Regions from separate parts of the Bacillus cereus group sp. BfR-BA-01316 genome, predicted to be linked through region 2. Evidence: a T-box and tRNA genes for the amino acid it is inferred to sense, from the RefSeq annotation. Region 2 holds a T-box; the other holds one or more tRNA genes.

Region 1 (6,650 bases), on a different contig from region 2:
CGTCAATTTTATTCGCTTTAAACTCTTCACGATCTTTTTTTGTGATTTTTGCTTCTGCTTCTTCTTTATGTAAAGCAAGCCAATAATCTTTTTTATCGCGATCTGTTAACTTATCTGTTGGGACTTCAATTAAATCTGCTAACTTTTTCGCCGTTTCTAAGCGATCTGCTGCAGTTGATCCCTTCATTTTTGTAAATGTAATTGTACGAATAGGCTCATTATCTACGACCGCTTCTCCATTACGATCAAATATTTTCCCGCGTGGTACAGGATTACTTATCGTTGAATTTTCTTTTTTCTCAACTTCATTTTTATATTCCTCACCACGAACAATTTGTACGTATCCAAGCCTTACAATAACCGCGGAGAACATTAAAAACACGCAAAAAAACAACACGTTTAACCGAAAGGGAACGTGGGTTTTTGTCTTTGTCTGGTTCTTTTTCTGCTTCTTGCTCATACAAACCCCCTCTACCAACAGCTATGTAATGTGAAAGGGACACCTTCATACAGGTGCCCTCACTGCTGTCTTACATCTTTTTCTATTCTAGCATAAAACAAACGATAAGTTAACCTTCTGGTTCAGTTTGATTCTGCGTGGTTCCCTGCGCTACAACGCTGGTTTTGTTCACATTTCCCTCATCATATTTGACATTTTTAACTGCAAAATAAATAAGAAAATGTCCAGCTCCTAAAATACATAGTAAGAACGGTAAACTTTTTTCAGGTGGAAAGAATGTTACAGCACATAAAAAACTTAAAATGGAACAAATTCTTCCGGCATTTAACCATAATTCCCTGACAACTACGTATTCTACACGCCATTCTCTCGCCTGTTTTGCTCTACCAATTACATCGTATGTCATAGATCCGTACGGAACGAGTAAAATAGGATATGCAACCGCAATACATGCTGCATAAATAAGTAATTTCGTATATGTAACATTGAAAATAACTAAAAATACGACCGCATATAAAATAATGCCACCAAGTAAAATTGCTTTTTTCCGCCATTCTTTCTTTAACATACGAGCAACTAAATAATAGCATACAAATGATACTGCAGAGTTCACTAAACTATACTTCCCTAGTGCTAACTCGCTACCAGATGCTAAATAGACGTATACCGAAATAACGAAAATAAACGTTCCCTCTCTCAAACCTTGGAAGAAATGAGCACGCGTAATTCTTCCCCAGTTTTCATCAACTTGCCGCTCTTTCAATACTTGCACAATTTCATAGCGTCCTTCACATTCCCTCTTCGATAAAAAAAAGCTTAGAACGACTGCAACCGCAAATAGCATTAACGAGAGGAAGAAAACAACAGTATAACCACTCCATTTTTCCATACGTGAAATTGTATATCCTGCTGCTATCGGTCCAATCATTCCAGAGAACGATGTAAGAAGTCCTAGAAAACCGTTAAAAAAATCTCTTGTTTCTGGTTCTGTAATCTCAAATGTCAACAAGTTAAAAGCAAGCCAATAAAAACCATAACCAACTCCTAAAAGGGCTCCCATTAGTAAAATATAGTGAGATGCACTTTTCCCCGCTACTAAAACGACGATAAAAAAAACAGCTAACGTGCCTACACCGATTCTCAATAAAACCGAGCGATCAATACGTTTCGCTAATTTCCCGCCCACAAGAAATGTTAGAGGCTGCAATACAACGCTGGCCAAATTATACAAGCCCAGATTCACATAATTTTGTGTTTGCTTCCATAAATAAATGTTTACAAACGTATTCGATAAAGAAATTGCGAGCGTGTATAAACCTCCTATAACGAGCAATAATACTAAATCCCGATTCACTTCAACATCACCAATTACATGTTTCCACTTCATACACAACTCTCCTTTACTTCATGTTCTAGTCTTCCAAAGACAAGCTCAATTATGTAAAAGGAGAGCATAGAAAAAAGCTAGGAGAAAACTCCTAGCTTTTTTCTAGCTTTATTAACTTTAATTATTTTGCTTCTTGATAAAGTTTTTCAGCAACGTTCCAATCTACAACGTTCCAGAATGCACCGATGTAGTCAGGACGACGGTTTTGGTAATTTAAGTAGTAAGCATGCTCCCAAACATCTAAACCGATAACTGGAGTTTTACCTTCAGTTAGAGGAGAATCTTGGTTTGGAGTGCTTGTTACTTCTAACTCACCATTGTTTACTACTAACCAAGCCCAACCAGAACCGAAGCGAGTTGCGCCAGCTTTTGCGAATTCTTCTTTGAATGCATCAAAGCTACCGAATTTCGCTTCAATCGCAGTTGCAAGTTCGCCTACTGGTTGTCCCCCGCCGTTTGGAGATAGGATTGTCCAGAAGAATGTATGGTTAGCATGTCCGCCACCATTGTTACGTACTGCTGTACGGATTGCTTCAGGTACTTCGTTTAAGTTTGCAACTAATTCTTCAACGCTTTTGTCAGCTAATTCTGCATGACCTTCTAAAGCAGCGTTTAAGTTTGTAATATACGTGTTGTGATGTTTTGTATGATGGATGTTCATTGTTTCTTTATCAAAGTGAGGTTCTAAAGCATCATACGCATAAGGTAAATTTGGTAATTCGTGTTTTGCCATTGTTATATTCCTCCCGGTTTATGTATTGTCACTACATATGTGACCTACAACTTCATTCTACCCTAATTGCCATAGGGTGCAAACAAATAAATCGCTTTGTCTTGCTATCATTAAAGTAGCAAAATTCCCACTTCTTTTCAATTAAAATGCTCATATATCCCGTAAAAAAAGCTTCCTTCTACAAGGAAGCTTCCTGCTGACATAATAAACATATGAAATGGATATGGACCCTGTAGGACTCGAACCTACGACCGGACGGTTATGAGCCGTCTGCTCTAACCAACTGAGCTAAGGGTCCACGATTATGTATGTAACATTAAAAACAACTAAATTCCCATCGGATATATCGTTTGAAAAATGTAAGATAAATTTACCATATACAAAAGAAAAGTGTCAATTGTATTTTTCTCTACTAGAAGAAGTAAATTAATAAGAAGAAATTTAGTCCTCTCTACTATATGTAAGTATAATATATCTTGAGCTTCTCTAGATTCGTACGTTACAATGATTTTATACATACATAAAGGAAGTGAATCTATGTCCATTTTTACACAGCTAGCAAAAAGCGTATATTCGCCTAAAGATATGGCGCTTTTCCGTTTTCAAAAAATCGGTAAAACCATTTTGTATATTATGCTTCTTTGCCTAATCACTACTATTCCAAGAACTTTCTTGTACGGTAGCGTCATCCAAGATGGTGTTAACATGGTAAATAAAGTAATCGAAAAAGATTTACCTGATTTTAAAATCGAAAACGGCGAGCTACAAGCTGATATTGATCAACCTATCGAAAAAGAAGACGGAAACGCCCTTTTCGTATTTGATCCAAATTCAACAGACTTAGAAAAATATCAAAATAAAACAGGTTTATTTGTTTTAAAAGATAAAGTAGTCTCCATGGGAAATGGTCAAACACAAACATACTCCTATAATGACTTATTAGGCGCATCTCTTGAGAAAAAAGATTTACAAGACTTCATTTCGTTATTTGACAGTATTTATCCAATCTTATTATTCGTTATTGGGTTCTTACTGTACTTGTTCCAATTATTTATTACCTTTGTAGGAGTTACACTGCTTGCCTTCATCGGTTCTGCGATGAGCGGTCAGCGCAAATTATCTTATAAACAAGTTTGGACATTAACTGCTTACAGCTACACAATTCCAACAATCTTCTTTATGATTATGGATTTATTCAAAATAAACGTACCTGGTGCAACATTCATTTACATTGCAGTTGTGTTAATCGTTCTATACTTAACAATTAAAGAAGTTCCAAAACCGAAAGAAAAACAAGAACTATAAAAAAAAATGCCTAAATAGGCATTTTTTTTTTGGACAAGCATATATTCCTAGCAAAGGAGTGAAGGATATGAAGAGATTAGGTGTACTCTTATTCGTGCTTGTCCTCGGTTATATATTTTATTACGACATAAAAATCGGTACTTTACCGATGTTAAGTTCATACAAAAAAACCTCTGCTGCCCAAACGATAAAAAAAGAAAATACAGATGCAAAACAAAATAAAGAGAAAGAAACAGAAAAAGAAACGGATACAGTTTATAAAGCAATCGAAGTAAAAACTGGCGAGACCGTTCTTTCTATTACAGAACAAATTAATAAGAAAAAAATCCCTTCTATTGAAAAAGTAATTGATGATTTTAAGCAATTAAATAAAAATACATCTGCTACAAAAATCCAAGTTGGAAAGTCTTATAAATTCCCGTTATATCAATAAGCAATCACTTAATCCTTGTCAATTACATAAAGGCGCTGATACAATAGTAAAAGTGAAACCGAGTACTTTGGTTTCTATAGCCCTTTCTCACACATACTATCATTGATGTAAGGGACTAAAATAAGAAACTTCTTTTATAAGGAGAGCGATCAATTCGTGAATGAAATGACTCAACGTACAAAAACACGTCCAGTTAAAGTCGGTAATTTAACAATTGGCGGTAACAATGAATTAATTATACAAAGTATGACGACAACAAAAACACATGATGTTGAGGCTACAGTTGCTGAAATTAAACGTTTAGAAGAAGCTGGCTGTCAAGTTGTTCGTGTTGCTGTTCCAGACGAACGCGCAGCAAATGCTATTGCTGATATTAAAAAACAAATCAACATTCCACTTGTTGCTGATATTCATTTTGATTATCGCCTTGCTTTAAAAGCAATCGAAGGCGGCATTGATAAAGTACGTATCAATCCAGGTAACATTGGACGTCGCCATAAAGTAGAAGCTGTTGTAAATGCAGCGAAAGAGCGTGGCATTCCAATCCGTATCGGTGTAAATGCCGGTTCATTAGAACGTCATATTTTAGAAAAGTATGGATATCCAACTGCTGATGGTATGGTCGAGAGCGCACTGCACCATATTAAAATTTTAGAGGACTTAGATTTCCACGATATTATCGTATCAATGAAAGCCTCTGATGTTAACTTAGCAATTGAAGCATACGAAAAAGCTGCTCGCGCTTTTGATTATCCATTACATTTAGGTATTACAGAATCAGGAACATTGTTTGCTGGAACTGTAAAAAGTGCCGCCGGTCTTGGAGCAATTTTAAGTAAAGGCATCGGAAATACACTTCGTATTTCTTTAAGTGCTGATCCAGTTGAAGAAGTAAAAGTTGCACGTGAACTATTAAAGTCATTCGGTCTTGCATCTAATGCCGCAACACTTATTTCTTGTCCAACTTGTGGTCGTATTGAAATCGACCTAATTAGCATTGCTAATGAAGTCGAAGAATACATCTCTACGCTTCAAGTTCCAATTAAGGTTGCAGTACTCGGCTGCGCCGTAAACGGTCCTGGTGAAGCTCGTGAAGCTGACATCGGTATTGCCGGTGCACGCGGAGAAGGTTTATTATTCCGTAAAGGGCAAGTCGTTCGTAAAGTACCAGAAGAAACAATGGTAGAAGAACTGAAAAAAGAAATTGATGTAATCGCTGCTGAAATGGCTGCCGAACGAGATAAAGAAAAAGAAAAACAAGAACAATAAAAGAAGGTTGCCCACAATTTTTGTGAGCAACCTTTTTTTACATTTAAATTAAAAGCTCGTCAATTATATAACCGACGAGCCCTCTCATTTTGCACATTTTGGGCAACGACCATATATTTCAAACTTATGCCCGGTTACCTCATAACCTTTAAAATCTTTATTCATAAAATCCATTGGGCAAGAAGTGATTTTTTTCGTACCACCACAATCTAAACAAATGAAATGGTGATGATGTTCCATAATTGAGCATGTAAAACGAAAATGCTTTTCACCATTTAATTCCGTTTGCTCTAAAACACCGACTTCAGCAAAAACCGTTAAGTTACGATAAATCGTATCAAAACTAAGTCCTGGATAATCATCCTTCATATGCTCTAAAACATCTTTCGCAGTTAAATAACGATTATGCGCCGCGAATAATCTTAGCATCTCTTCCCTTTTCCCCGTATGTTTATATCCTTTTTCCTTCATTAGGCGTAAAGCTTCTGTTAGATTCATACCTATCCCTACTTTATGCAGTTTTTTTCTTCTTCCATAAAATCGCACCGATTAAAATAAGAACCGCTATCATAACAATTGTACCACCTGGTGCTAGATCAAGTTGATACGAAGCAAACATTCCACCAATTACTGCAATTTCACCAAATAAAATGGAAAAGAAAATTGTTTGTTTAAATCCTTTTGCAATACGAATACTTGCTGCAACTGGTAACGTCATTAAAGATGATACGAGAAGAACACCTACAACCCGCATTGAGACCGCAATTACAAGAGCAACTAATATAATGAAAATAAAGTGAATCCACTTTGCACTCAAACCCGTTGATACAGCGTATTCCTCATCAAATGATAGTAAAAACAACTCTTTGTATAATAAAACAATCGTTGCAATAACAACAATTGCTACAACACCGATAATAATTAAATCCGTACTTGTCACAGCACTTACACTACCAAATAAATAACTAAATAAATCTGTGTTAAATCCATTTGCAAGTGAAATAAAAATAACACCGATTCCCATCCCTGCTGAAAGTATAATCGGAATTGCTAACTCTTGATA
Region 2 (6,650 bases):
ATTTCATCAAATTAAACAAAATCCCCATAAAAATCAATGTTTTTAAGATATTTAGTTATAAACTTGAATAATATTAAATTATATCGTTCATTATATGAGGTTTTAGTTGAATGCATACTATATGATGTGTAAAATCTAAGCAAGTAGGTTAGAATACTGCTTGCAAATGGCAGTATAAATAATAATTTGAGGTGAATGCATGCTAGATTTTAAGCAATTAGAGATTTGTTTGAAAGAAAAGAGATTTGTAGATGGATTACAGGAGATAAATAATGAAATTGCACATATAAAAGAAACGAAAAAGTTATCATACGTGAAGAACTGGCTTTATAACGTTGCATCATTTGCGGAGTTTGATACATTAATTCGTCTTGCTGATGAAGGTTTGATGCATCAATATAGCTCCTTTTTAATTCGTTATACGTATAAAAAATTCCCGAATATGAGAACGCTCTCTTTATATTGTGATGAGTTAATTGATGAGCGTAAAATTCTTGATGCTGAACAATTATTAAAAGATTCTTTGGAAGAGGTAAATGAAGAAGAAACTGATGCGGATGTTTTAACGAAAGCATATTTTACGTTAGTTAGATGTTTGTTAGATATGAAGCGAAATGAAGAGGCCTATGCCTATATGCAAAAGGCGGAAAAGTATAGTACACGTGCAGTTTTTGATAAATGGGGTTACTTATATATACAGACTGGTGAGTGGGAGAAGGCAGAGGAACAACTTTTATCCGGTCAGCAGCATAAAGATTGTGAAGAGTTAGCTACGTACTTATTGGCGCAATTATATGCATATAAAGGTGAACAGCAGCGAGCATTACAACTCATTAATGATGCGATTGCAAAGTTCCCTCAAGTACCATATTTCTATTTTGAAAAAGTAAAATATTTATTAGATTTAGGGCGCTATGAAGAAATGTTAGCGGTAATAGATAAAATGAATCATATGCTTCCGCATCATGCATATACAACTTATTTTATACATTTACGTGCAGAAGCATTTTATAAAATGAATAATATTCACGATTTGCAAGCACTATTGAAAAGTGAAAAGAGTTTAAAAAATTCTCTATATCATCATATAGAAAAAAATCCTGATGGAAAAAAGGTGCGCTTACCGATAGTTCCGGTTGTACAAAAGGATAACTATTGCGTTCCGACTAGTTTGGAAATGATGTTAGGGGTATGGGGAGAAAAACGTACGCAAGATGAAATTGCACAACATATTTTTGATGTAACAGGTTCTAAGTTTTCAGATACAGTTACATATATAGAAGAGCAAGGTTACGAATATCGTTATTTTCAAGGGAATGAGGAAAATTATAAGAAATTACTCAATCAAGGTATTCCCGTTTTATTAAGTATAGATATTGAGCACGCTTCCCATGTACAAGTGCTTTCTGGTTATGACGATGTACTGCAAGCTTTTTATATTCAAGATCCGAATTTCTTGGAACCGATTCTTGTGGAATATGATAAGTTGCAAGAAAAATATCGTTATACAGATTGTTTAGCTATTACGTTTATACCAAAAGATAGAATGGAACAACTTTCATTTTTAAATGAGGAAGAACACACTTATTATAAAACAATCTTTTCTCTTACAGATCATTTAGCTGAGCAAGATAAAGAGGGAATTGAAAAGTTAGTACTATTTTTAAAAGAAACAAGTGAAAATCCAAACACTTGGCTATATACGATTAAACATTTAGATGCTGAAGTAGATAAAGATTTTATTCAGTTTTGTATAGAAAAATTAATGGAAAAGTTTCCGAGCTCTGACTTTGTGAAATTGCATAGTGCACAGTGTTTTATTCGTCTGCAAGATATGGAAAAAGCAGGACATATGCTTCAAAGTGTGGAGAAGAAAAGCAATCAAGCGTTGTATCATTTTATAAATGGACGTTATTCTTTTGAGCAAGATAATTATGCAGAAGCGATTGCTAGTTTTCGTTCATCATTACAATTGGATGCAGATCAACCAGTTGCGTGGAGTTTCTTAGCATTATCATACATGTATATGGATCAATCTGAAAAGGGGCTAGAGTATTCTCTAACAGCTATAGAACGTAGCCCAGAAAGGTTTACACTTGTAAATCACGGTTTAATTTTAATAGATTTAGAACGATATGAAGAAGCATATGGATTCTTTAATGATTTATTAAAAGAATATAAGTATGAAGCGCACATATGGTATGAACGTGCAAGATGTGCTCAGCATTTAGGAAAAGTGTATTTGGCGGTAAAAGGACTTAAAGTAGCAATTCAATTAGATAAAACAGCAGCCTATTTATATACGAAGCTTTCGGAAATCTATGAATCAGATTTGGATGATGGGAAAAGTACGAAGGAAATTTTATTACAAGGAATTCAAAATTGTGAAGATCAGGCATCTTTATATGTTCGTTTAGGAGATGTGCATTTTCAAAATGATGAACTTGAAGAAGCGGAAACTATATATAAGCGTTCTTTAGAAGAAAATAATGAAGATGTATATTCTCATTTCGGTTTAACTCAAGTTTATATGGCAAAGGAACAATATGAGGATGCAAAAAACTATATTGTTAGTATCAATAAGCAATTTGAAGACAATCAAGATTTCCTTATGAATGCTGGAATGGTGCTATGGGATGCTGAAATTGCATTAGGCGAGGATGAAAAAGAGTTAAAACTTGCACTTTCTAAATTAGAGAACGGTATACGAAGAGTATACGCTAATATAGCGAGCGTGTTGGATGAGTATGTAAATCGAATAAAAGACACAGCTTTTGTGCAACGGGGCATAGCGTTTTTAAGAACGTTAGAAAAAGAGAAAACGGATGTAATTGAATACGGTTGTTACGCTGGTGTTTTATATGAATCTATTGGACAGTATGATCAGGCGATAAAGCGGTATAATAATGCACTTAAGAAAAAACAAGATTCATTGCCGTATTTCCGTATCGGTGAAACATTCATGGCGTTAGGGCAATTTCAAGAAGCGAAGCATGCATATGAAACATGTTTAGAAATGAATAAGAATTTCTTAGGTGTACATTTGCAGCTTGCTGAAATATACGAAAAAGAAGAGAATCGTTCCAAAGAACAAAGTCATATGATCCAGGCGATGAAAGAAGAACCAATGCATATAAATATGGAATATTTAGCGCAGCTTTCAGTAGAAATGAATCTTCAGGAAGAATTGCTAGTTGAATTAGAAAAATTAGCGGAAGAAGTTCCTGAAACATGGCGTTTAGATGCGATTGCATACGTGTTTGGCGCGATGAATGACATAGATAAAGAAAAAGAATATATCGAATATGCAATGAAAATAGATGAAGAGCATGTGGAAGTACTATATCATTATGCGAAAGTACTAGTTAAAAAGCAGAGTGCAGAAGCAATCGAAGTTGCGCTGAAAGTAATGCATAAAGATTTGGAAAGTGAACGTATATTTGGTGTGTACGTAAAAGCAATGGAACAACATAAAAAATTATCCCAAATACGAGACGTACTTCATACGCTAAAGGTGAAAAAAGCAGAAAGAAGTACAGCGTTTATGTATGCAGCTACTGCGGTTGCCGCAAGATTAGTAGAAAGGCAGCAAAATGAGCAACCGAAAAAATCTATATTTACAAGAACATTTTATCGCATGAAAAATCGTGCGAAGGAAATTTCAATGATTACAGTTATTATTGATTTATTTGAAATCTCCTTGAAGTTAAACCCGAAAAATAGTATGGTAGCGCAGCGTTTCGCAATATTTTATGAGAATGCGGCGATGAATAAAGAAGCTATAGAGGTTTTACAAACATCGTTAGAAAATAAGTGGGATTATGATGTAGCGAAGCAACTTGTAAATCTTTTCATTGAGTGTGAGGAAGAAGATATGTTACGAGATGCTTTTGAATTAACGAAACAAATGGTTCGAGAGTTACCGGATGATTATGACACTCTTCTTTTACAAGCGAATGTATTATGTAAGACTGGAGAAAAAAGAAAATCCGAAAAAATTTACTTGCAATTAATTGAGAAAACGCCATTTGTAAGTAGAGGATTCCTTGCTTTAGCAGAAGTATATCAAAGTCAAGAGAGGTATGAGGATGCGATTCATTTATTAGAAGATGCTTCTGTACATCATCCAAATGAAACGGCAATTCTTCTTGCTTTAGCATCCTCGTATCATAAAGCTGGGCAAACGGCAAAGGCAGAAAAATTAACAAGTGAAATATTGGAAATTGATGCTACTGACTTGTTAGCAAGATACGATCATGCTTGTTATTTAACATTATTAAACAGAAATGAAGAGGCAAGAGATGAACTTGAAATTGTGCTTCGTGAAGATGAAACGGGATTTTTCGCTGAACTTGCAGAGGAAGATGAAGATTTAGCGGGATTGCGAGAGTTTGAAAAGTAATTGTATAAGAATAGAGAAAAAGGGTATAAATAAAAATATATTTTGAATTAGTTGACAATTAATTGTTGAATGGCATAAAATAACTTTTAATAAAGTATACAAATCTGAAGACGAGAAAGAGTAAGGTAGTGAGCTGTTCCCCAGAGAGCCGGTGTATTGCTGAAATCCGGTGTGCAGACGTTATTTGAAAATCATCTCCGAGGAGCCGTGGCTGAATAAAGTAAGCTCGGACGGATGTCTACCGTTACAAAGAACGCGTATGTTAGTACGTTGCTAAGTGCTATTAGTGAAAAGCTAATAGAATTAGGGTGGTAACGCGGGTAAACCCGTCCCTACTTCATAGGGACGGGTTTTTTGTGTGCTTTTTAAAAAATTCAAAGGAGTGATTGTACATGAAAAAAGTTGATGTAAAAGAGTCAGCTGTAGGGAGAGAAACACGTATTCGTAAGCAGTGGAACGAACAAAGTATTTTCGAGCAATCAATTCAGAATCGAGAATGCGCACAATCTTTTGTGTTTTATGAAGGGCCACCAACAGCGAACGGACTACCACACGTCGGCCATGCACTTGGACGGGCGATTAAAGATTTAGTAGCGAGATATAAAACGATGGCTGGATATAAAGTTTTAAGAAAAGCCGGATGGGATACACATGGATTACCTGTAGAATTAGGCGTTGAAAAACAACTTGGCATTTCAGGTAAACATGAAATCGAAGAGTACGGCATTGAACCATTTATTCAAAAGTGTAAAGAAAGTGTATTCACATATGAGAAGCAGTGGCGTGAATTTACGGAGAGTATTGGATATTGGGTAGATATGGATGATCCGTATGTTACTCTAGAGAATCCATATATTGAAAGTGTATGGAATATTTTAGGGAAAATTCATGAAAAAGGCTTGTTATATAAAGGGCATAGAGTTTCACCGTACTGCCCAAGCTGTCAAACATCTCTTAGTTCACATGAAGTTGCACAAGGGTATAAAACAGTGAAAGATTTAAGCGCGACAGTTAAGTTTAAAGTGAAAGATAGTGAAAATGAATATTTCCTTGGATGGACGACAACACCGTGGACACTCCCAGCGAATGTTGCACTTGCCGTACATCCGAATATGGAATACGTTAAAGCCAAACAAGAAGGATATGTATACATTGTTGCGAAAGAACGTGTGCAAGAAGTGCTAAAAGAAAACTATGAAGTATTATCCGTTCATAAAGGCGAAGAATTATTAAACACATCGTATACAGCACCGTTTCCGATGAAGGAAGTTACAAATGGATACCGTGTTATTGCGGCAGATTTTGTTACTGCAGATAGTGGTACAGGACTCGTTCATATCGCTCCAGCATATGGAGAGGACGATTATAAAATCGTTCAAAGTGAAGGGTTATCGTTCTTACATGTTGTAAATGAGAAAGGTGAGTATACAGAAGCAGTACCCTTCTTAAAAGGAAAGTTTGTAAAAGAATGTGACGTTGATATCGTTCGTTATTTAGCTAAAGAAGGTTTGCTATATCATAAAGAAAAATATCAGCATAGCTATCCACACTGTTGGCGCTGTGATTCTCCGTTACTTTATTATGCAGGAGAAAGCTGGTTAATCCGCACTACTGAGATTAAAGAAACATTTTTACAAAATAATAATTCTGTCACGTGGTATCCAGATCATATGAAACATGGACGCTTTGGTAAGTTTTTAGAAAATATGGTGGACTGGAATATTAGCCGAGATAGATATTGGGGAACACCGTTAAACGTATGGGAATGTGAAAGCTGTGATCATCAATTTTCACCGAAAAGTATTGCTGAATTAAGAAAGCATAGTACAAAAGAAACGCCTGAAGATTTAGAATTGCATAAGCCATATGTAGATGAAGTACAAGTGTGCTGTGAAAAATGCGGAAGTACAATGAATCGAACACCAGAAGTAATTGATGTTTGGTTTGATAGTGGTTCCATGCCTTTTGCGCAATATCATTACCCGTTTGAAAATAAAGAGTTATTTGAAGAACAGTTTCCAGCAGATGTAATTGCGGAGGGAATTGATCAAACACGCGGCTGGTTTTATAGTTTATTAGCGGTATCAGCACTATATACAGGGAAAGTACCATATAAACGAGTATTATCATTAGGGCATGTTCTAGATGAAGAAGGACAGAAAATGTCTAAAAGTAAAGGGAATGCACTAGATCCTGTTGATTTAGTAGAGAAGTTTGGTGCCGACGCTCTAAGGTGGGCTCTACTCGT

What was found. A T-box is a leader RNA that pairs with one kind of tRNA and senses whether it is charged. The one in region 2 lies ahead of ileS (isoleucine--tRNA ligase), so its partner is inferred to be a tRNA-Ile.
Positions count from the first base shown of each region.
Region 1: it has a tRNA-Ile gene. The T-box ahead of ileS (isoleucine--tRNA ligase) is inferred to sense a tRNA for this amino acid. The anticodon was not compared.

Region 1 covers NZ_JAKUGX010000002.1:129,960-136,609, forward strand. The annotation lists gene MR071_RS02360 (peptidoglycan D,D-transpeptidase FtsI family protein) at 1-460, opposite strand, end outside; gene MR071_RS02365 (MFS transporter) at 570-1,847, opposite strand; gene sodA (superoxide dismutase [Mn]) at 1,969-2,580, opposite strand; tRNA gene MR071_RS02375 (tRNA-Ile) at 2,805-2,878, opposite strand; gene yqgB (protein YqgB) at 3,118-3,885, shown strand; gene MR071_RS02385 (hypothetical protein) at 3,953-4,318, shown strand; gene ispG (flavodoxin-dependent (E)-4-hydroxy-3-methylbut-2-enyl-diphosphate synthase) at 4,484-5,587, shown strand; gene MR071_RS02395 (Fur family transcriptional regulator) at 5,672-6,085, opposite strand; gene MR071_RS02400 (metal ABC transporter permease) at 6,099-6,650, opposite strand, start outside.
Region 2 covers NZ_JAKUGX010000015.1:76,348-82,997, reverse strand. The annotation lists gene MR071_RS13635 (bacteriocin-processing peptidase family protein) at 200-4,402, shown strand; T-box leader at 4,501-4,739, shown strand; gene ileS (isoleucine--tRNA ligase) at 4,795-6,650, shown strand, end outside.